One region of the Pseudarthrobacter adonitolis genome, then DNA from elsewhere that is predicted to be linked to it. Evidence: predicted binding sites of a transcription regulator. Region 1 holds the regulator's gene; the other holds the start of a gene.
What was found. Region 1 encodes Rex, which represses fermentation and respiration genes when NADH is low (regulators of the CRP and FNR family bind a similar motif). Its sites were predicted from a motif close to CTTGTGAANNNNTTCACAAG; they were not measured.
Positions count from the first base shown of each region.

Region 2: the regulator Rex is predicted to act here: its motif matches at 3,571-3,590, upstream of ACZYZ4_RS04730 (glyceraldehyde-3-phosphate dehydrogenase).

Region 1 is NZ_JBVAYW010000018.1:56,852-67,139, reverse strand. It holds gene ACZYZ4_RS15660 (helix-turn-helix domain-containing protein) at 1-85, shown strand, start outside; gene ACZYZ4_RS15655 (30S ribosomal protein bS22) at 242-340, shown strand; gene ACZYZ4_RS15650 (HAD family hydrolase) at 476-1,294, opposite strand; gene ACZYZ4_RS15645 (glutaredoxin family protein) at 1,420-1,674, shown strand; gene ACZYZ4_RS15640 (redox-sensing transcriptional repressor Rex) at 1,765-2,490, shown strand; gene ACZYZ4_RS15635 (AI-2E family transporter) at 2,548-3,345, opposite strand; gene ACZYZ4_RS15630 (hypothetical protein) at 3,592-4,236, opposite strand; gene ACZYZ4_RS15625 (YceI family protein) at 4,347-4,895, opposite strand; gene ACZYZ4_RS15620 (histidine phosphatase family protein) at 5,098-5,778, shown strand; gene ACZYZ4_RS15615 (TlpA family protein disulfide reductase) at 5,780-6,415, shown strand; gene ACZYZ4_RS15610 (cytochrome c biogenesis CcdA family protein) at 6,431-7,186, shown strand; gene resB (cytochrome c biogenesis protein ResB) at 7,186-8,943, shown strand; gene ccsB (c-type cytochrome biogenesis protein CcsB) at 8,943-10,061, shown strand; gene ACZYZ4_RS15595 (Hsp70 family protein) at 10,217-10,288, shown strand, end outside.
Region 2 is NZ_JBVAYW010000003.1:1,930-12,217, forward strand. It holds gene def (peptide deformylase) at 83-655, shown strand; gene ACZYZ4_RS04720 (HNH endonuclease family protein) at 668-1,465, opposite strand; gene ACZYZ4_RS04725 (hypothetical protein) at 1,591-1,794, opposite strand; gene ACZYZ4_RS04730 (glyceraldehyde-3-phosphate dehydrogenase) at 1,874-3,352, opposite strand; RNA gene rnpB (RNase P RNA component class A) at 3,622-4,007, opposite strand; gene ACZYZ4_RS04740 (YaaA family protein) at 4,067-4,831, shown strand; gene ACZYZ4_RS04745 (zinc ribbon domain-containing protein) at 4,892-5,647, opposite strand; gene ACZYZ4_RS04750 (Nif3-like dinuclear metal center hexameric protein) at 5,771-6,694, opposite strand; gene msrA (peptide-methionine (S)-S-oxide reductase MsrA) at 6,794-7,318, shown strand; gene cysK (cysteine synthase A) at 7,384-8,319, shown strand; gene epsC (serine O-acetyltransferase EpsC) at 8,359-8,943, shown strand; gene ACZYZ4_RS04770 (oxidoreductase) at 8,960-9,793, opposite strand; gene gnd (NADP-dependent phosphogluconate dehydrogenase) at 9,911-10,288, opposite strand, start outside.

The sequences.
Region 1 (10,288 bases):
CGGTCGGTCTTACCGTGTGCCGGAGAACGCCGTCGAGCAGTACCTCAAGGGTGCTGTGGTGGACGGGCGCACCGAAACCGCCTGAGCATTACCTGCGGTCAGTGGGCATCGCCAAGAAGCGGTACCCTGTTAAGGAACGTTTTACGTCATTGTAAGAATCTGTCAGTTGTTTCAGTCTGTAGCTCTGTCCACGGACCAGTTCCATCAGACAGGTACTGCATCTAGTTTGTGAGGAACTTTCGTGGGTTCAGTTATTAAGAAGCGTCGCAAGCGTATGGCCAAGAAGAAGCACCGCAAGTTGCTTCGTAAGACCCGTCACCAGCGGCGTAATAAGAAGTAGAGATACTTCGACAAGCGTGAAATGCCCGCTGCCTCTCCGGCAGCGGGCATTTTTTGCGTCTAAGCGGTAACGTCCAGCCCAACTAGGTCGCCTCAGGTGACGCTAGGGGCCCCCATAAGGGACATGTACTGCTACCTAGATGCGGGTGCCGCGCATCCGGGAGTATCCGCGCCAGAGACCGTACACGGCGCCGCCGGCCGTTGCTGCCTTGAGCCCCAGGGTGGCGGCGCGGCGGCCGGAACGGAAATCGTAGACCGGCCAGTTGTTGTCCCGCGCGTGGCGGCGGAGCCTGGAATCGGGGTTGATGGCCACCGGGTGCCCCACCACTGTCAGCAGCGGGATGTCATTGTAGGAATCGCTGTAGGCCCAGCACCGTTTGAGGTCCAGGCCTTCGGCGTCGGCCAGTTCCCGGACAGCCACAGCCTTGGCTGCACCGTGCAGGATGTCACCCACCAGGCGTCCGGTGTATAAGCCGTCGGCAACCTCGCCTACCGTGCCCAAGGCTCCGGTCAGGCCCAGCCTGGTGGAAATGACCGCGGCGACCTCAATGGGGGTTGCGGTGACCAGCCAGACCCGCCGGCCCACGCGGAGGTGCTGCTGCGCCAGTGCCTTGGCGCCGGGCCAGATCCTGGACGCGATCATTTCGTCGTAGACCTCTTCACCCAAGGCCTTGACATCTTCCACTGTGATGCCCGCAGCGAGGGTGAGGGCGGAATCGCGGACAGCGTGGACGTCGTCCATGTTCTCGCCGCGCGCCACAAATTTGAACTGCTTCCACGCGAACCCCGCAGCCTGCGTCATGGTAAAGGCGCCGCGTTGGTACATCTTGCGGGCAACATGGAAAAGGCTGGCGCCCCTCATCAGGGTGTTGTCGACGTCGAAGAAGGCGGCTTCGCCGGTCTGCATCAACGCATCCGGCTGGGTCACCACAGCGACGTACTTCTCCTCGGGCATGTCCACGAGTCTAGTCAATACTCGGTGACCAAGATTTCAGTGCCAGTGCCAGTGCCAGTGCCCGCCCCTCCGCGTGCCCCGCCGTCGGCCCTGCCCACTGCCCCGAAGGGCGTTACGGTTAATGCATGGCAAAACCCGAGGTAGTCCTCATCACCAAAGCAGACTGTCACCTGTGCGCAGCGGCGCGCGACGCCGTCGGACGCGTTACTGCCTTGCTGGGACTTGGGTGGACGGAACAGCTGGTGGACGAACTGCCGGAACTGCGTGAGCGGTACGCGGAGGAAATCCCCGTGGTCCTGGTGGATGGAATCCAGCGCGATTTCTGGAAGATCGACGAAGCCCGGCTGGAGCGCGTCCTCCAACGCGCCATGGCCCAATAGGAAAGCGGCCTCGCAAAATGACACCGGCTTTGTTGGCACCAGCGGCGGGGCTCTAGAGTGGAGTCACGACGCGATGGGATGGAGGGGATAGTGACTTCGCTGGATTCATCTCCCCAGGCTGTCCAAGGTGCAGAGAATAACCACGGGACACCGCCTGGCCACGGCACAGAGGCCGCCAAGCAGATACCGCCCGCGGCAGTGGCCCGGTTGACCATCTACCTGCGCGCCCTTAACGCGCTGCTGTCCGACAGCGTCGAACGGGTATCCTCGGAATCCCTGGCGGAAGCTTCGGGCGTGAGCTCGTCAACTCTGCGCAAGGACCTCTCCTACGTGGGTTCCTACGGCACGCGCGGCGTGGGCTACGAAGTGCAGTACCTGAGCCGCCACATCTCCGCGGCCCTGGGGCTGACCCATGACTGGAAGGTCGCCATTGTTGGCGCGGGTAACCTGGGCAAAGCCCTGGCCCGCTACGGCGGCTTCGAGTCCCGCGGCTTTGACGTGGTGGCAATTTTCGACGCCGACCAGATGGTGGTGGGCAATGAGGTGGGCTGGCTGCGGGTCAGCGACGCCGCGGACATGGAGGCGGTGCTGCAGCGGACGGGCGCCAACATGGTGGTCCTGGCGCTTCCGGCCGCCGTGGCGCAGGCCGTGTGCAACCGCGTGGTGGCGGCCGGCGTCCACAGCATCCTGAGCTTCGCCCCCGTTATGCTGCAGGTCCCCGAGGGCGTCAACCTCCGCAAGGTGGACATGGCCACCGAACTGCAGATCCTCGCCTACCACGCCCAACGGGCGCAGACCCCGGACCCGACCGCCTAGTTCTTCGGCGGATGGTGGGGTCCACGCCCGTTAGGGTGTGGACTCGACTCGTTGGTACTACTGGCCGTAGGGGTTGCCAGGCGTGGTGCCCGGGGCGCCGTACGGGCTGCCGAACGCCTGCTGCTTGCGGAAGTAGGGTGCCGCCGCCGGCAGGTAGAGCAGCACGATGGCCGCGATCCCCGCGAGCGTTCCCAGGGTTCCGAAGCTCGGTACGCCAAAGAGGCTGACAACGGACAGCGCCGCGAAAACGGTGCCCAGGATCCGGGCCCAGTTCTTGCCCTTGCGGACGAAGAACGCCACCAGTGCGTACAAGCCAGCACCGATGATCGCCAGGACTACGAGCGATCCGGCGAGGACACCCTTGAAGTCGTCGAACGCGAATTCCGTACCAGTAGCGCCGCCGCTGCGCATGGCCTCTTCGAAGGCATTGCGCATCGCCGGGTCGTCCAGCATGCCGATGCCCATGAGCAGGCTGATCACAAATACCACACCCGAGGCAATCAGCAGCCAGAACGAGATATTGACCAACTGGGGAACCCCGTTGGATCCCGTGGCCTGCGGCTGCTCAGAGGGAAACTGGGCGTAGGGGGACTGTCCGTACGGCTGCTGGCCATAGGGCGGAGGTGTGGGCTGGCCGAACTGCGGCGGGTTGTTCTGCCCAAACTGCGGGGCGTTCTGCCCGTACTGAGGCGCCGGGGGAGTCTGCTGGCCATACTGCGGGGCGTTCTGCCCATACTGTGGCGCCGGTGGCGTTGGCTGCCCGAACTGCGGGCTGTTCTCGCCGTATCGGGGCGCTGGCGGCTGGTTGCCGGGTTCGGGCTCGTTCGGGACGGGAGGCGGGACAGGCGTGCTCATGAGGGTCCTTTGCAGGTCGGATGTCAGTTCGGCTGCTGGGTGCAGTCCAACTGGCCTGCCCCCAGTACGGCTTACTTCCCACCGTACCCCCGGCGCGTGCCGCGGGGGATCATTCCGGAGAGGTATTCCCGCAGAACTCAGCCCGGATCGTTCAAGACCCTGTTTCCAGGGGACACCGTGCACGCGCGGCTGTCTATTCGCGGCCGTAAATGCCTGTAAAGGCCCGGCCAGCCGGGGGCGACGCGTCTACGCGCGGCCCTTGACGGCGTTAAACCAGGCCTGCGAGTTCGGCAGCCACATCAGGACGGTTGCCGCGGCGCTGATGAGGAAGCCCAGCCAGTTGTTGCCGATGCCCCCGCCACTGTCACCACCCACGCTGCCGCCGAGAACTGCGAGCACCAGCGAAACGCCGGCCACGATGGTGAGCGCAAGGCGGGCCCACTCCTTGCCCTCTTTCATTTTCAGCACCAGGACTATCTGGGCCGCGGCCAAGGCCAGCGCCACCAGCACCAAAACGAGGACCACCGCAGCCAATGCGGGTGCCACGGCGAACAATGCCAAGGTGGCAAGCATTCCGAAGAGGCCGCCCAGTACACCCAGCATGCCGCCGATGAGCCAGATCCAGTACGAGACCTTGAGCTCTGTGGGCAGCCCGGTCACGCTGAACATGCCGGAGAACCCGCCCTTGGGCATCACGTCGGTGAAGTTGTGGGGGCCGTCGGTGGGCATCGCAAATTGGAAGCCGCCCGGCTGGCCTGGCTGCGGGTAAGCCTGGCCCGGCTGCGGGTTACCCGGAGGCGGCTGGTAGCCGGCGGGAGGAACGGGGCCGGCGGCAGGAGGAATGGCAGGCGGCTGGGGCTGCTGGGGCTGCGGTACTTCACTGTTGCTCATGGGTCTCACTGTAGACCGCGGGTCCGCCCGTATCTAGGGGATAAAACAAAGCACCCCGGCCGCCAGATTCCGGGGAAACATGGCGGCCGGGGTGCCTCAGGAAGAAAAAATTATGCTGCGGGTGCGATGAACGCGAGCTCCAGGTTGATGGCAACCTTGTCGCTGACCAGCACGCCGCCGGCTTCCAGCACAGCGTTCCAGGTCAGGCCGAAGTCCTTGCGGCTGATGGTGGTTTCAGCGGAGACGCCGGCGCGGGTCATGCCGAACGGATCCACGGCCACGCCGTTGAACTCGGTCTCGAGGGAAACGGGGCGGGTGACGCCCTTGATGGTGAGGTCCCCGGTCAGCTCGTAGCTGTTGCCCTTGGCCACGAGGCCGTTGGAGACGAAGGAGATTTCCGGGAAGGTCTCGACGTCGAAGAAGTCTTCGCCCCGGACATGGCCGTCACGGTTGACATCGCCGGAGTCGAAGCTGGCGGTCTGGATGGTGGCGCTGATCTTGGAATCGGCCACGTTGTCGGCGAGGTCCAGCGTTGCCACGGCATCCTTGAACTGGCCACGGACCTTGCTGATGCCGGCGTGCCGAACGGTGAAGGCGATCTCGCTGTGCGAGTTGTCGAGGGTCCAGGCTCCGGTGGTGACGTCTGCGGGAAGAGTCATGGTGTTTCTCCTTGGGTTTGTCGGGTGGTACTTCCGGGTAGCTTGACGCTTCATTTATTGAATCCTCAACTATCCGCTGCATCCAGTATAAACATGCATTTGCATGTTTTGTTCCCCGTTCCGGAACATTTTTCCGAAAGTTTGAGTTCTACTGGATGTAGAAGATTTCGGATAGCACGCCATCTTTGAGAAACTGGTAAACATGCCCCAATCCACAGTCCATCTGCTCCGCCACGGCGAGGTCCACAACCCTGACCGCGTTCTGTACGGCAGGCTGCCTGAATTCCACCTCTCCGAGCTGGGCCGGGAAATGGCGCAGATGCTCGCCGACCACTTCGCCGAGCGCGCCGCACGCGGAGCCAGGATCGTCTACCTCGCGGCGTCGCCGCTGGTCAGGGCGCAGGAAACGGCGGCTCCCACGGCTGAGGCGCTTGGTCTGGAAATCCACACGGACGGCCGCATCATCGAAGCAGAAAACTACTTCCAGGGCATGAAGGTCACCAAGGCTGAGCTCGGGAAGCCCAAACACTGGCCCCACCTGATCAACCCGTTCCGGCCGTCCTGGGGCGAACCGTACAAGGCGCAGGCCGCGCGCGTCAGGTCAGCTGTTGAGGACGCCCGGCTCCGAGCCATCGAGCTGGCCGCCGGGGACTACGGTGCCGACGGCCCGGAAGCCATCATGGTCAGCCACCAGCTCCCCATCTGGGCCACCCGACTCAGTGCGGAGAACAAGCCCCTGTGGCATGACCCGCGCAAACGCGAGTGCACGCTGACGTCCATCACCTCCCTGGTGTTCGACGACGACGGCTCGCTCCAGCGCGTTGAGTACAGCGAGCCCGCTGCCGCACTCCTCCCTGGTGCCGCCAGCACCCCCGGAGCCTGACATGACTGACCCCCGCACAACATCCCCTGCTATCTCAGGCACAGCATCCCGCCGTGCCGTACTCGCTGCCGGCGGCGCCGCCCTGACCGCCCTGACCCTGGGCCTGTCCGCCTGCGCGCAGGAGGACGCCCTCGCCAAGCAGGCAAGAGCCGGCGACAACAAGAACTACGTTGCCGGAGACGGCTCGGTGACTGAGTTCACCGCGGCGGACCGCAAGGCCGCCGTCGCCATTAACGGCACTTTGTTCAACGGCACCCAGGTAGCCCCAGCGGACTTCCAGGGCAAAGTCACGGTCCTGAACTTCTGGTTCGCCGCCTGCGCACCTTGCCGGGTGGAAGCACCCATCCTGGAAGAGCTGCACCAAGACTTCAAGGACCAGGGTGTGCAGTTCTTCGGTGTCAACCTCCGCGACGAAAAAGGCACCGCAGAGGCCTTCGACAAGACCTTCAACCTGACCTACCCCAGCTTCGACGACAAGAACGGCGGCGTGCTCCTGGCCGTCTCCGGTCTCGTCCCGCCGGGAGCGGTCCCCACAACGCTGGTCCTGGACAAGCAGGGCCGCGTCGCCTCGCGCGTGCTGGGCGAAATCCAGAAGGGCACCCTCAAAGCCCTCATCACCGCCGCCGTGGCAGAGTAGCTGCGGCCCCGGACCGTGAACAGCCCCTTCGCCGAAACAATCCTGAACGGCTCGCTCCTGCTTGCCATCCCGGTGGCGCTGCTCGCCGGCCTGGTGTCCTTCCTGTCGCCATGCGTGCTTCCCCTCGTGCCCGGCTACCTGGGCTACGTCACCGGCCTGAGCGGCGTGGACCTGCAGAAGCAGAAGCGCGGCCGGATGTTCGCGGGCATTGGGCTTTTTGTGCTGGGGTTCTCCGTGATTTTTGTCCTGCTGGGCGGTGCCTTTGGGCAGCTGGGCACCCTGATCACCGGCTCACAGAATGCCTGGATCACCCAACTGCTGGGTGTCCTGGTGATTCTTATGGGCGTGGTGTTTATGGGCGGTTTCGGCTGGCTGCAGCGTGATGCGAAGATCCACGCCAAGCCACCGGCCGGCCTGTGGGGCGCGCCGTTGCTGGGCCTCACGTTCGGCCTGGGCTGGGCCCCGTGCATCGGCCCCACCTATTCCGCTGTCCAGCTCCTGAGCCTGTCCGGCGGTTCCTCCGCCGCTAAGGGTGCCTTCCTGGCATTCGTCTACAGCCTGGGCCTGGGCATCCCGTTCCTGCTGATCGCCCTGGCGGTGCGACGCGGCATGGGCGTGATGTCCTTCTTCCGCAAGCACCGCCTGGCCATCCAGCGAACCGGCGGCGGGATCCTGGTGGTGCTGGGCCTGCTGATGGCCAGCGGCGTCTGGGGCGCCTGGGTCACCGAGCTGCAGTACTGGTTTCAAACCGATGTGAAGTTGCCGATCTGATGAGCGAGCGCGTGAAAGCTAAGAAAAAGTCCTCGGCACCCGTTGCCACCGCCAAAACTGAGGCGGCGCTGCCTGTCCTGGGGCCGGTGGAGATGCTGCGTTGGGCCTGGACCCAGCTGACCAGCATGCGCACGGCGCTGTTCCTGCTGCTGCTCCTGGCCGTTGCCGCCGTGCCCGGCTCGCTGTTCCCGCAGCGCCCGGCGAACCCGTCCATCGTGACGCAGTACATCAAGGACAACCAGGACTACGGGAAGCTGCTGGACACCCTGCAGCTCTACGACGTCTACTCCTCGGCCTGGTTCTCGGCCATCTACATCCTGCTGTTCATCTCGCTGATCGGATGCGTGGTCCCGCGCGCCATCGCCCATTACAAGGCCATGCGCTCCCAGCCGCCGCGGACCCCCAAACGTCTCTCCCGCCTCCCCGAGTACGGCACACTGGTGCTTACCGCCGACGCCGGCCTCCCGGCGTCGGACGCCATCCGCAGCGCCGCACGGGTGCTGAAGAAGCGCGGCTATCGCGTTGAGGTGAGGGACGACGACGGCGCGCGGCCGTCTTTGGGAGCCGAGCGCGGCTTTGCCAAGGAGGTGGGGAACCTGGTGTTCCACACCTCGCTGATCGGCGTGCTGGTTTCCGTGGCCGTCGGCGGCCTGTTCGGCTACAGCGGCCAGCGCATCCTGGTGGAGGGTGACACCTTTGTGAACACCCTTGTGGGCTACGACCAGTTCACGCCCGGTACCAACTTCCAATCCAGCCAGCTGCAGCCGTACTCCATCCAGCTGGACAAATTCGACGTCACGTTCGACCGCGAATCCCCGGGCAAGATCGGTCAGCCGATCGACTTCAACGCCGAAGTCACCACCCGGGAAACCCCGGACTCGCCCGCCAAGCAGGAAATCCTGAAGGTCAACGAGCCCGTGAACCTGGGCGGCACCAGCATCTACCTCACCGGCAACGGCTACGCGCCCGTGGTGACCATCCGCGACGGCGCCGGCAACGTGGCCATGCAGGGTCCCGTGGTGGCCAAGCTTCAGGGTGACAACTACTACTCGTCCCTGGTAATCAAGGTCCCTGACGCACGGCCCGAACAGCTGGGCTTCGTGGGGTTCTTCCTGCCCACGGCGTTTATCACGGACGAGGGCGTGTCCTTCAGCGGCGATCCGGACCTGTTCAACCCGCAGCTGACCCTGAACTCATACTTCGGGGACCTTGGCCTGGACACCGGCTCGCCGCAGAACGTCTTTGAGCTCGATGTCGGTGACCTCACGCCGCTGAACGCCCGCAACCTGGATGCCGGCGGCATCACCCTGGCTCCGGGTGGCACCTATACCCTTCCGGACGGCAAGGGCAGTATCAGCTTTGACAGCGTGAAGCGGTACGTGGGTGTGGACATCCATCACAACCCGGGCCAGCTTTACGCCCTTACTTTCGCGTTGCTGGCCGTGGGCGGCCTGATCGTCTCGCTCTATGTGAACCGGCGCCGCGTCTGGGTGCGGACCGGAACCCACGAGGACGGCCGGACCATGGTGGAGTATGGCCTGCTTGCCCGTGGCGAGGATCACCGGCTCGCCGCAGAGGCGGCTGTCATCAGGAAGCTGCTGTCCGAAGAGTGGCAGCTTGCGGATTCCGATTCCGGAGAATCTGCTGAGGATTCCGATTCCAGCGTCACCCAGCAAACTCCCAGCCGCCAGGGCGATAATGGCGCAGACTCTGTCACCACCCCAGCTGGCCCCACCGGGCCGAAAAAGGACCAGTAATGCCGTTCGCCATCAACGAAACCATGGGCCAGTACAGCGAGCTGTTTATGCTGCTCGCCGCCGGTACGTACACCGTGGCCTTCATCGCCTTCGCCTGGGACCTCGCGAAGAGCAGCAGGGTGCTGCGCGCCGTTGACCTGAAAGCGGCCGAGGCTGCCGGGACCAAGGTGCCCGCGATGGCCGGCGCTTCTGCTGGCTCAGCCGCGGCTGTGGACAGGGTCGCAGCGGACAGGGTGGACTCGCACCTGGCCGGACCGGTGGGACGGGCCGAACGGCCGTCGTCGTCCGTTGCCAAGCGGGGCGGCGACGCTTCCGGGGCAGGGCAGACCGCCGACGCCGATATGCGCTACGCCGCGGAACGGCGCGTTCCGGCGCGCGTTGCTGTTGCCCTCACCGTTCTCGGCGTGCTGATCCATGCCGCCGGCGTCATCACGCGCGCCCTGGGTGCGGGCCGGGTGCCGTGGGGCAACATGTACGAGTTCCTGACCACGGGCGCTTTTGTGGCCGTGGCCGTGTTCCTGCTGGTACTGATCCGCCGTGACCTGCGGTTCCTCGGCACGTTTGTGGTGGGCCTGGCCATCATCATGCTGGTGGCCGCCTCGGTGGCCTACTGGACCCCCGTGGGCCACCTGGTTCCGGCGCTGCAGAGCTACTGGCTGATCATCCATGTCTCCATCGCGGTGCTCTCCTCCGCGCTCTTCACCCTCACGTTTGCCATGTCCGCCCTGCAGCTGGTCCAGTCCCACCGGCAAAAGACGGTGGCTGCCGGCGGTGCCGACAAACTTGGTTTTATGCGGCTGGTCCCCTCGGCACTAAGCCTGGAAAACCTGTCCTACCGGATCAACGCCATCGCCTTCATCGGCTGGACCTTCACCCTTATGTTCGGTGCCATCTGGGCCGAAAAAGCCTGGGGCCGGTTCTGGGGCTGGGACACCAAGGAAGTCTGGACATTTGTGATCTGGGTGGTTTACGCAGGCTACCTCCACGCCCGCGCCACGCGTGGCTGGACCGGCACCCGCGCCGCCTGGCTGTCGATCGTGGGCTACCTGTGCGTTGTCTTCAACTTCACCATCGTGAACCAATTCTTTAATGGCCTGCATTCCTACTCGGGCCTCTGAGCAGGGGTTTCTCCGGCGAACCGCTTCAGCCCGCACCTAATACGCCAATCGATGTATGAATAAGGGTGTTGCCCCGCAGACGGGGATGCTACCTTGGTGGGAGTTGTCCGTGATGAAGCTCGCAGACAACTAGCTGCCTTTTTGCCGAGGTGCCCATGAGCTATGTTCTCGCCGTTGATGTCGGGACCAGTTTCACCGCCGCCGCCATAGTCCGAATTGATCACGAT
Region 2 (10,288 bases), on a different contig from region 1:
AGGCCGTACCGGATATCCGGTACGGCCTCTCTTTTTGCACAAAATGCCGGTGCCACACCGCACGCACGAAGGGTCACCTGCCATGACAGTTCTGCCGATCACCGTCTGGGGAGAACCGGTGCTGCACCGCCGCGCCGCCGAGGTGGAGGTGTTCGACGACGAACTGCGCGCCCTGATCGCGGACATGTTTGAAACCAACGACGCTGCCAACGGCGTGGGCCTGGCCGCCCCCCAGGTGGGAGTCGGCAAGAGAATCTTCGTGTACAAATACGACAATGACGACGGCGCTCCCCCCACCGGGGTCCTGGTCAACCCGGTCCTGACACTGTCCAAAATCTCTGGCGCCGTGCCGGACCCCGACGAAGAGGAAGAGGGCTGCCTCTCGTTCCCGGGCGGCGCGTACCCGCTCAAGCGTGCGGAGTGGGCACGGGTGGAAGGATTTGACGGCTACGGGCAGCCAGTCGAATTCGAAGCGACGGGCTGGTTCGCACGGGTGATCCAGCACGAATACGACCACCTCGACGGAAAACTCTACGTCAACCGCCTGATGGACCGCTATGCACGGAAGGCCATGAAACAGGCCAAGAAGAGCGGCTGGGGCGTGCCCGGGCTGACCTGGATGCCCGGCGTGGATCCGGACCCGTTCGGCCACTAGGGCCGCATGGCTTCACCTCGCTGAGACAGTCGGCTGGTCCGGGCAGGAGTCCAGGACGCGCTTCATCGCATCCTTCTCCGGCTGCGTGACCCACAGTCCATAGGACGCTTTTACCGAAATCTGGCGGGCAACATAATGGCAGCGAATGTTCTTGTTCTTCGGAAGCCAGGTGGCAGCGTCGCTTGCGCTCTTCTGCTGGTTGGCCGGACCGTCTGCGGCGATGAGGTTCAGCGGATCGTTGCCGAGGCTCTGGCGCTGCTGCATGGTCAGCTGCTGGGCGCCCTTTTGCCAGGCGTCAGCTAGCGCGACCACGTGATCGACCTGGACCGCCTTGCTGGTTTCCGGGCCGCGGCGGAAGTCCACCATCTCCCCCGTGTAGGGCTCGTGGAAAGCGCCCGACATTACCCTGCATTTGGACCCCTCCGTGAAGCCCACGGCGGTCAGGTCCCTGCGTAGGATGTCGTTACGGGTGTCGCAGCCGTTCCGGTCCACGTCCAGCCAGGCCGGCCCGAAGGCCTCCCGCTGGTAGTTGTCCTTGGGAGCCCGTCCCTTGACGGGCAGCCCCTCGAGGGCGGCGAGGGCACTCCCCTGCGGTACAGCGTGAACCGGGACCACGGGCTTCATCCAGGTCCCGTCGAAAACAGGCGCCTCGCTGGGCCCTGCGATTGCTGGTTCTGCCGCGGCGAACTGGCCCGCAGTGAAAAACCACACCGCAGAGCCCGCTACAGACAGGGCCAGCACCGCGAGTAAAACCCAGGCCTGCCTCGAACGGCGGCGGGCACGGCGGTAGGCACGCCAGCTGACGGTCATGGGCAACCAGCTCTTCCGGAAATGTAATGCACCAGAAGAGCCTAGGCCACCCCACTGACACCGAAGCGGTTATCCACAATGGGGAGGAAGAGTGGCCCGGGTACGCCGCCTACTGCTAAGACCGGCTACTGCTCCCGGGCTACCCGGCGCAGATCTTCTTCGGCAACCTGGAGGAGCCCCTCGAGCTGGCGCACTCGGTCCGCGCCGACGTCGCCGGAAGCCCGGGACGCTCGCGCCTGCTCCAGGAGCCTGATTGCTTCTTTGTGGTTGGCCTTGGCGACGTCGAGGGCGTGTTCAAGGGTGGTCTCGTGGAGAGTTTCGTTATCCATGCCACCAGTGTGGGCCCGATTCCCGGCTGATTCCAGCGAATCAGCCGGGAATGTCGGGCAGCCAGCCCGGGGGACGGGCCTAGACGGCGATTGCGGCCAAGGCAGCAGCGGGTTCCTTGGCAGGGAAGGACGGCGGGTTGACGCCAGCCATCTCTTCCATAACCCGGACCACCTGGCAGCTGTAGCCGAATTCGTTGTCGTACCAAACGTAGAGAACCAGGTTCTTGTCGTTAGAGATCGTGGCCAGGCCATCAATGATGCCGGCGCGGCGGGAGCCAACGAAGTCCGTGGAAACAACGTCAGGTGAGTCAATGTAGTCGATCTGCTTGCGCAGGTCCGAGTGCAGTGACATCTGACGGAGGTAGTTGTTGACCTCGTCCCTGGTGGTTCCGTTTTCCAGGCTGAGGTTCAGGATGGCCAGGGAGACGTCAGGGGTGGGGACGCGGATGGAGCTGCCGGTGAGCTTGCCCAGCAGCTCGGGCAGCGCCTTCGCCACGGCCTTGGCGGCGCCGGTTTCGGTGATCACCATGTTCAGTGCGGCGGAGCGGCCGCGGCGGTCGCCCTTGTGGAAGTTGTCGATCAGGTTCTGGTCGTTGGTGAAGGAGTGGACGGTCTCCACGTGGCCGTGGATCACACCGAACTTGTCGTTGATGGCCTTCAGGATCGGGGTGATGGCGTTGGTGGTGCAGGAGGCTGCGGACACGATCTGGTCCGTGTCCTCGATGGTGCCGTGGTTGATGCCATGCACAATGTTTTTGAGTTCGCCCTTGCCCGGTGCGGTGAGGAGAACTCGGGAAACGCCCTTGCTCTGCAGGTGCTGCGACAGGCCCTCGGCGTCGCGCCACCGGCCCGTGTTGTCCACCACCAGGGCGTTGTGGATGCCGTAGGCGGTGTAGTCGATCGTGGCGGGGTTGTCAGAGTAGATGACCTGGACCTGGACGCCGTTCGCCGTGATGGTGTTGGCGTCCTCGTCCACACGGATGGTGCCTTCGAAGGAGCCGTGGACCGAGTCGCGGCGCAGGAGGCTGGCGCGCTTGGTGAGGTCGTTGTCGGAGCCGCGGCGCACCACGATGGCGCGCAGGCGCAGGCCGTGGCCGCCGCCTGCCTTTTCGATCAGGAGGCGGGCCAGGAGCCGGCCGATCCGGCCAAAGCCGTACAGCACAACATCGGTGCTGGTGCGGTCATCGCCCCCACGCTTGCCCACTACCTCGGCAAGCTCGGCGCGGAGGAACTCTTCCAGGGTGGCGCCGCCGCCTTCTGCCTTGAACTTCTCCGCCAGGCGGGCGACATCGATGGCCGCCGCACCAAGCTCCAGCTGAGCCAGGATGTTAAGCAGCGGTGCGGTCTCTTCGAGCAGGAGTTCGGTGTTGCTCATGCGGCGGGCGAAACGGTGCGCCTTGAGGATGTTCATGGTGGACTTGTTGATCAGGCTGCGGCCGTGAATGCTGGTCACCACGTTGTTTTCGCGGTACAGCCGGCCAATCACCGGAATCATGGCCTCAGCGAGAGCCTCCCGGCCCATCCAGGTATCAAGACAAGAATCTGACGTATGGCTCACAGAACTACCTTCCTCGGTTCAGCCGCATACGTCGTCGTACACGGTTGGCGGCCACCTGATGTTGTCCAGGGGCTCTGGCACCGGCAGGATGCGTTCCAATCCCGGGTGCCGTGGAGAAGCGTAAAGAAAGCCACCGGCTGCGAACGCAGACCCGGCGGCAGAACTTCTACGTTCGCTCTCCATTCTAGGCTGGAGCAGACCCGCGGACCGCCGCCCCCAGCGTGAAATCACTCACATGCGGGGCAGGTCCGTACCGGGCTGATGGTGGTTGGATGGGTTGACCGATACGCCGGGTTCTGTGCTCCCGTGCCGTTACCAGCGCGGGAGTAGCGGCCATCCATCTACGGACGCCGTTGCCGACGCCCTCCAGCGGCCTACCCGGACACTCGGGCGGGCAGCCCTCAAACGTGTCCTGTCTGGCCTTGCTCCGGGTGGGGTTTACCTAGCCTTCCCGGTCACCCGGGAAGCTGGTGGTCTCTTACACCACCGTTTCACCCTTACCTGCTGCCCTCCGTCACCGGAAAACGCAGGCGGTCTGTTCTCTGTGGCACTGGCCTGCGGGTTACCCCGAGTGGGCGTTACCCACCACCCTGCCCTGCGGAGCCCGGACGTTCCTCGAGCCACTTGCGTGACGCGCGGCCGCCTAGCCAACCCATCCGCAGCCCAGTCTACCGCCGGAAGGGGCACCGCCGCCGCCGCCGGTAGGATCGTACGGTGCTGATCCTGCTTCCCCCCTCCGAAGGCAAGACCCCCGCAGTCCACGGGTCCGCCGTCGACTGGCCGTCACTGACCTTTCCCGAACTCAACACCTACCGGGCCAAGGTCCTGGAGGCGCTGGGGACTGTCAGCGCACATGAGGATGCCCTCGCACTGCTGGGCGTCGGCGCATCGCTGCAGGACGACGTCGAACGCAATACCCGCCTCCATGCCGAACCGGCTGCCCCGGCGCACCAGATCTATTCCGGCGTTCTGTACGACGCCCTCGGCTACAAAACCCTGACGCCGGCGCAGCGCCGGAAGGCCGACGACTCAGTGCTGGTCATCTCGGCATTGTGGGGTGCCATCCGCTTCGCCGACCGTGTGCCCGCCTACCGGCTGTCGATGGGAACGGCACTGCCCGACGTCGGCCGCCTCGCCTCGTTCTGGAAGCCGCAGCTTTCGGAGGCCCTTGCGGAGTCGGTGTCCGGACATCTGCTCGTGGACTGCCGCTCCAGTACGTATGCCGCAGCATGGGCACCGCCGCCGGTGAACACCGTCTCCGTCAACGTGTTCACCGAGGTGAACGGGGTGCGCAAGGTGGTCAGCCACTTCGCTAAGCACACCCGCGGCGAGCTGGCTCGGCACCTGCTGGCCCGCCGCGGCAACGCCCCGCAGACCCCGGTGCAGCTGCTGAAGGCCACGCGCGAAAAATGGGACGCGGAGCTGGTTGATGGTTCAGCGCGGAAGCCGCATGCCCTGAACGTCATCCTGCCCAACTAGGTATCAGCAGATGTCGTTATGGGCGCTCATAACGAGATCTGCTGCGACCTACATGGGCTGCTAGTTAGCTGGGGAGGGCGTGTTCCACTCGGCCGAGCGCACCAGGATGGCACCTGAATCCGGGCAGAACACAATGTCGTCTTCGGCGGCGGCCTTGATCTCGGCCAGGTCTCCGGGGCTCAGCTTCATTCCGGAGGCTTCAGAGGTGCCGTGGAACAACCGGGCGGCGCCCACTCCCCGCTTTGCCAGCGTCTTTTCGTAGACCGCCAGCATCCCGGCGTCGAGTCCTTCAGCGAATTCAGCACGCTTGCCGCGGACAACGGTCGCGTCAGCGCCTACTTCGGCCAGGGCTTCATCGAGTTCGGCGCGGATGCCGCCGAACGAGCCCTGGACGTTATCCACGATGAGCTGCTGGGCAGCCTGCCGCTCGCGCAGCGAATCAAGGCGTTCCAGGATTTCGAGCTCAACGTCTTCAAGGTCCGAACGGCGCTTGTTCAGCGATGCAATGTCCTTCTGCAGCGCCACGAGGTCCTTTGACAGCCCCGTTCCGCTGTTGAGCCGGGCTTCGTCGCGTTCGATGCGGGAGGCGACCTGTTCGACGTCGGCCTCGGCGCGCTTCAGCTCGGCTTCGGCGTCGTGGACGGCCATCTTGGCGGAGCCGAGTTCACCGTTCGCGACGGACAGGGCGGATTGCAGGTCCTCGATCCGGGGATCGGTTTCCAGGGCGCGGCGGCGGTTGGACAGGGACTTGAGCTTTGCGTCCAGCCCCTGCAGTTCGAGCAACTTCAACTGTTCCGCCGGTGCTGCCTTGGCCACTATTTACCTCCGCTAAATCCAATCCGGCCGAAGCCGGGCACCGTATCGGCGCTGTATAGACTCTAGCGCCTAGCGTGCTCCCCAGCCTCGCTACGCTCACCCGGGGCCCCTCGCACGCCAGGCTTAGCCCGGAGTCAGAATGAAGTCCCACGGATCGCTGTTGGTGGTACTTACCTGGATCTCGACGTCGTGGCCCTGGTCGGCGAGCACATTGCCCAGTGCCGACGCCGCGGCCGGCAGCCACAGCCATTCGCTGGCGAAGTGCGAAACGTCAATCAGGTACGGCCGGCCGTTCACTGCCGCCTCGCGGGCTTCGGACGCCGGATGGTGCCGGAGGTCGGCGGTGACATAGACATCGGCGTTGTTGGCCCGCACCTCGTTGAACAGGGAATCACCCGCGCCGCCGCACACCGCAATGCGCCGCACCAGCCCATCCTTATCACCTGACACACGGACTCCCCCGGCCACCGACGGCAGGATGCTGAACACCCGGGCAGCGAAATCGCCCAGGCTCATCACGTCAGCCAGATCACCCACGCGTCCGATGCCTTCCTCGGGCAGCCCGTTCGCGGCAACTGTCAGCGGGACAACGCCTTCGAGTCCCAACGCATCAGCCAGGACGTCGGAAACGCCCCCGACGGCGGAATCACCGTTGGTGTGGACGGTCAGCAGTGCGGTTCCAGACTCGATGAGCCGGTGAATGGCCTGTCCTTTGGCCGTGGTGGCCGCCACTGACGTGACGCCCTTGAGGAGCAACGGGTGGTGGGTAATCAGGAGCTCAGCACCCCATTCCACGGCTTCCTCGATCACAGTAAGCGTGGGATCCACGGCGAACATCACCCGAGTAACGGGCGCTGACGGGTGGCCGGCCACGAGCCCTACTTCGTCCCAGTTTTCGGCCAGTGACTCGGGCCAGAGTTCCTCTACCGCCAGCAGCACCTGGCCCAGCGTGGGAGCGACCGGACCAGCCACTGCAGCGTCCGCCCCCGTAAGCGTGCCGTCGTCGTGCTTGTCCGCATCTGTGACGCCGATGTCTGCAGGTTCCATACTCTCAGTTTTACCCCATCGGGCCGTTTGCCCCGCATGTTTCAAAGTCTCGTAGGGTGGTCAGGGAATCATCCGGCGCGCTCAACCATTGAAGAGGTCATGAAAACTTTTGTGCTTGGCGGGGGCTGCTTCTGGTGCCTGGACGCTGTCTACCAAATAACCAAGGGCGTCACATCGGTGATTTCCGGGTACACGGGCGGCCATGATCCCCAGCCGGACTACTACTCCGTCTGCGGCGGGACCACGGGCCACGCTGAGGTCGTGGCGGTCACATTCGACGAGTCCGTCATCCCGGCCGAGGTCATCCTGGACATGTTCTTCGCGCTACACGATCCCACCACGCTCAACCGCCAGGGCTACGACGTAGGCACGCAATACCGCTCGTCCATGTTCTATGAAACCACCGAAGAGAAGATCCTTTTCGAGGAAGCCATCGAACGGAACCAGGCGCTGTGGTCGCACCCGATCGTGACCGAGGTCAGCCGGCTGCCACGGTTCCATGTGGCCGAGGACCTCCATCAGGCCTACTACGCCAAGTATCCCGAGCAGGGTTACTGCCAGGTGATCATCAATCCCAAGCTCGCCAAGGCCAGGAAATATTACTCTGCATGGCTTAATGCTTAGCAGCGGCTGCTCAGCCATCGTTAGGCTGACCTCAGCATTCACACTTGAGAGATAGGCATATCTACATGGCACGGATCTATGACGATGTAACGCAGTTGGTCGGCGGCACTCCGCTGGTCCGCCTGAACCGGCTCACCGAAGGCCTGGGCGCCACTGTGGCCGTCAAGCTTGAGTTCTACAACCCGGCCAACAGCGTCAAGGACCGCATCGGCGTGGCCATCGTTGACGCCGCCGAGAAGTCCGGCGCCCTCAAGCCCGGCGGCACCATCGTTGAAGGCACATCCGGCAACACCGGCATCGCGCTTGCCATGGTGGGCGCGGCCCGCGGTTACAAGGTCATCCTGACCATGCCCGAGACCATGTCCACCGAGCGCCGCGTCATGCTGCGGGCGTTCGGTGCCGAGATTGTCCTGACCCCGGGTTCCGAGGGCATGCGCGGCGCTGTGGAAAAGGCCCAGGAAATCGTGGCCAACACGGAGAACTCCATCTGGGCCCAGCAGTTCGCCAACGAGGCCAACCCTGAGATCCACCGCACCACCACCGCCGAGGAAATCTGGTCCGACACCGACGGCAAGGTGGACATCTTCGTCGCCGGCATCGGCACTGGCGGAACTGTCACCGGCGTCGGGCAGGTCCTGAAGGAGCGCAATCCTGAGGTCCAGATTGTTGCCATCGAACCGAAGGACTCCGCCATCCTGAACGGCGGCGCTCCCGGGCCGCACAAGATCCAGGGCATTGGTGCAAACTTCATCCCGGAAATCCTGGACACCAACGTCTACGACGAAGTCCTGGACGCCACCCTGGAGGATTCGGTCCGTGTCGCCCGTGAACTCGGCGTCAAGGAAGGCATCCTCGGCGGCATCTCCTCCGGCGCCATCGTCTGGGGCGCCCTGGAACTTGCCAAGCGCCCGGAGAATGCCGGCAAGCTGATCGTCGCGGTTGTCTGCGACTTCGGCGAGCGTTACATCTCCACCGTGCTCTATGACGACATCCGCGGCTGATCAGCCCGTTGTCGCCCCGTTTCCTGTAGAAAGAACTTTGTGGGCTTTTTCGCAAGACTGAAGGAAGACCTCGACGCCGCCCGGTCACACGACCCGGCGGCGCGAGGCTCTTTTGAGAACTTTTTCGCCTATTCGGGGCTGCACGCCATCTGGATCCACCGGCTGACGCACCGTATGTGGCAAACCCCGGGGCTGCGGTTCCCGGCGCGGCTGGTGTCGCAGCTTGGCCGCTTCCTGACCGGAATCGAGATCCATCCCGGCGCCACGGTCGGCCGGCGCTTCTTCATCGACCACGGCATGGGTGTAGTCATCGGCGAGACCGCCGAAATCGGCGAAGACGTGATGATCTATCACGGCGTCACGCTAGGCGGCCGCTCCCTTGCTAAGGTCAAGCGCCACCCCACCATTGAGGACCGGGTCACCATCGGTGCCGGAGCCAAGATCCTGGGACCCATCACCATCGGCCGGGACAGCGCCGTGGGCGCGAACGCCGTGGTGGTCAAGGACGCGCCGCCGGAATCGATTGTTACCGGAGTGCCCGCCAAGTGGCGCCACCGCGATGCCCAGCGCGAAACCAAGCCCGCAGTGGATCCGGCCGAGTACGACATCGAATACCGGATCTGACCTTTCGCTGCAGCCTCTACCCGGCAACACGCTTCAGGACTGCCATGACCACCGCATCATAGAGCCGGTCAGGCAGGACGCGCCGAAGGCCCAGAATGGCCGCCGCGCCCCTGCCCACCGGGTACCGGGTCCGGGGACGCGCGGCCTTAGCCGCGTGCAGGACAGCCGCCGCAATCACCGCCGGTTGCGTTGACGTTTCAGGCCTGTCCGTGGACGCCAGGACATCCGCCATGTGCCTTGCCTGGGCAGCGTACGGCCCCTCGCCGCTGCTGGCCAGGAGCCCGTCAGCGGAAATCCGGCCCCATTCGCTCAGCGTACTTGCCGGTTCAATGATGGCGACTTCGATGCCGTGCGGCTTGAGTTCTAGCCGCAGTGCATCGCTCATGCCCTCAACGGCGAACTTCGTGGCGTGGTACCAGGCACCGAGGGGCTCGTAGAATTTTCCGCCGATGGACGAGATGTTGATGATCCTGCCCCGCCCCGCACTCCGCATGGCCGGCAGGACCAGCTGGGTCATCCTGGCAAGGCCAAAGACGTTCACCTCGAATTGGCGCCGGCCTTCGTCCAGGTCCACCTGTTCCAGCGCCCCGTAGGACCCGTAGCCGGCGTTGTTGACCAGGACGTCTATCCGCCCGCGCTCTTCCAGGACACGGCCGACGGCGGCACGCATCGAATCGTCGTCCGTCACGTCCAGTGCCAGGACCTGGATGCCAAGCGCTTTCAGCGGCTCCATCCTGTCCACCCGGCGGGCGCCGGCATAGACGATGAAGCCGTGGCTGCTGAGCTTCTTCGCCGCCTCGAAGCCGATACCCGTGGAAGCTCCCGTAACTAATGCGACTGGCTTGGGCATTCTGACTCCTTGGATGGACACCACAACTGCCGGAAACGCCAACGGCCGGCAACTCCCAGAATATCCGGGAAGTGCCGGCCGCAGCGTGTGCAGCTTGATGCATTCAGAGCGTGGTGATTAGTGCGTGTCCACTGCTTCGATTTCGGTCTTGTCCTCGCCCCATAGGGTGTGGAACGTGCCCTCTGCGTCGACGCGGCCGTAGGTGTGCGCGCCAAAGAGGTCACGCTGGCCCTGGATCACTGCGGCCGGCAGGCGCTTGCGGCGCAGGCCGTCGTAGTAGGCCAGTGAAGAGGAGAAGACCGGCACGGGGATGCCGAGCTGGACGGCGGTGGAGACCACGCGGCGCCATGCCGGCAGGACATCGGCGATGGCCTTGGTGAATGCCGGGGCGAACAGCAGGTTGGCCGGCTTGTCTTCGGCGGCGTAGGCCTTGGTGATTTCCTTGAGCAGTTCTGCACGGATGATGCAGCCGCCGCGCCACAGCGAAGCGATCTC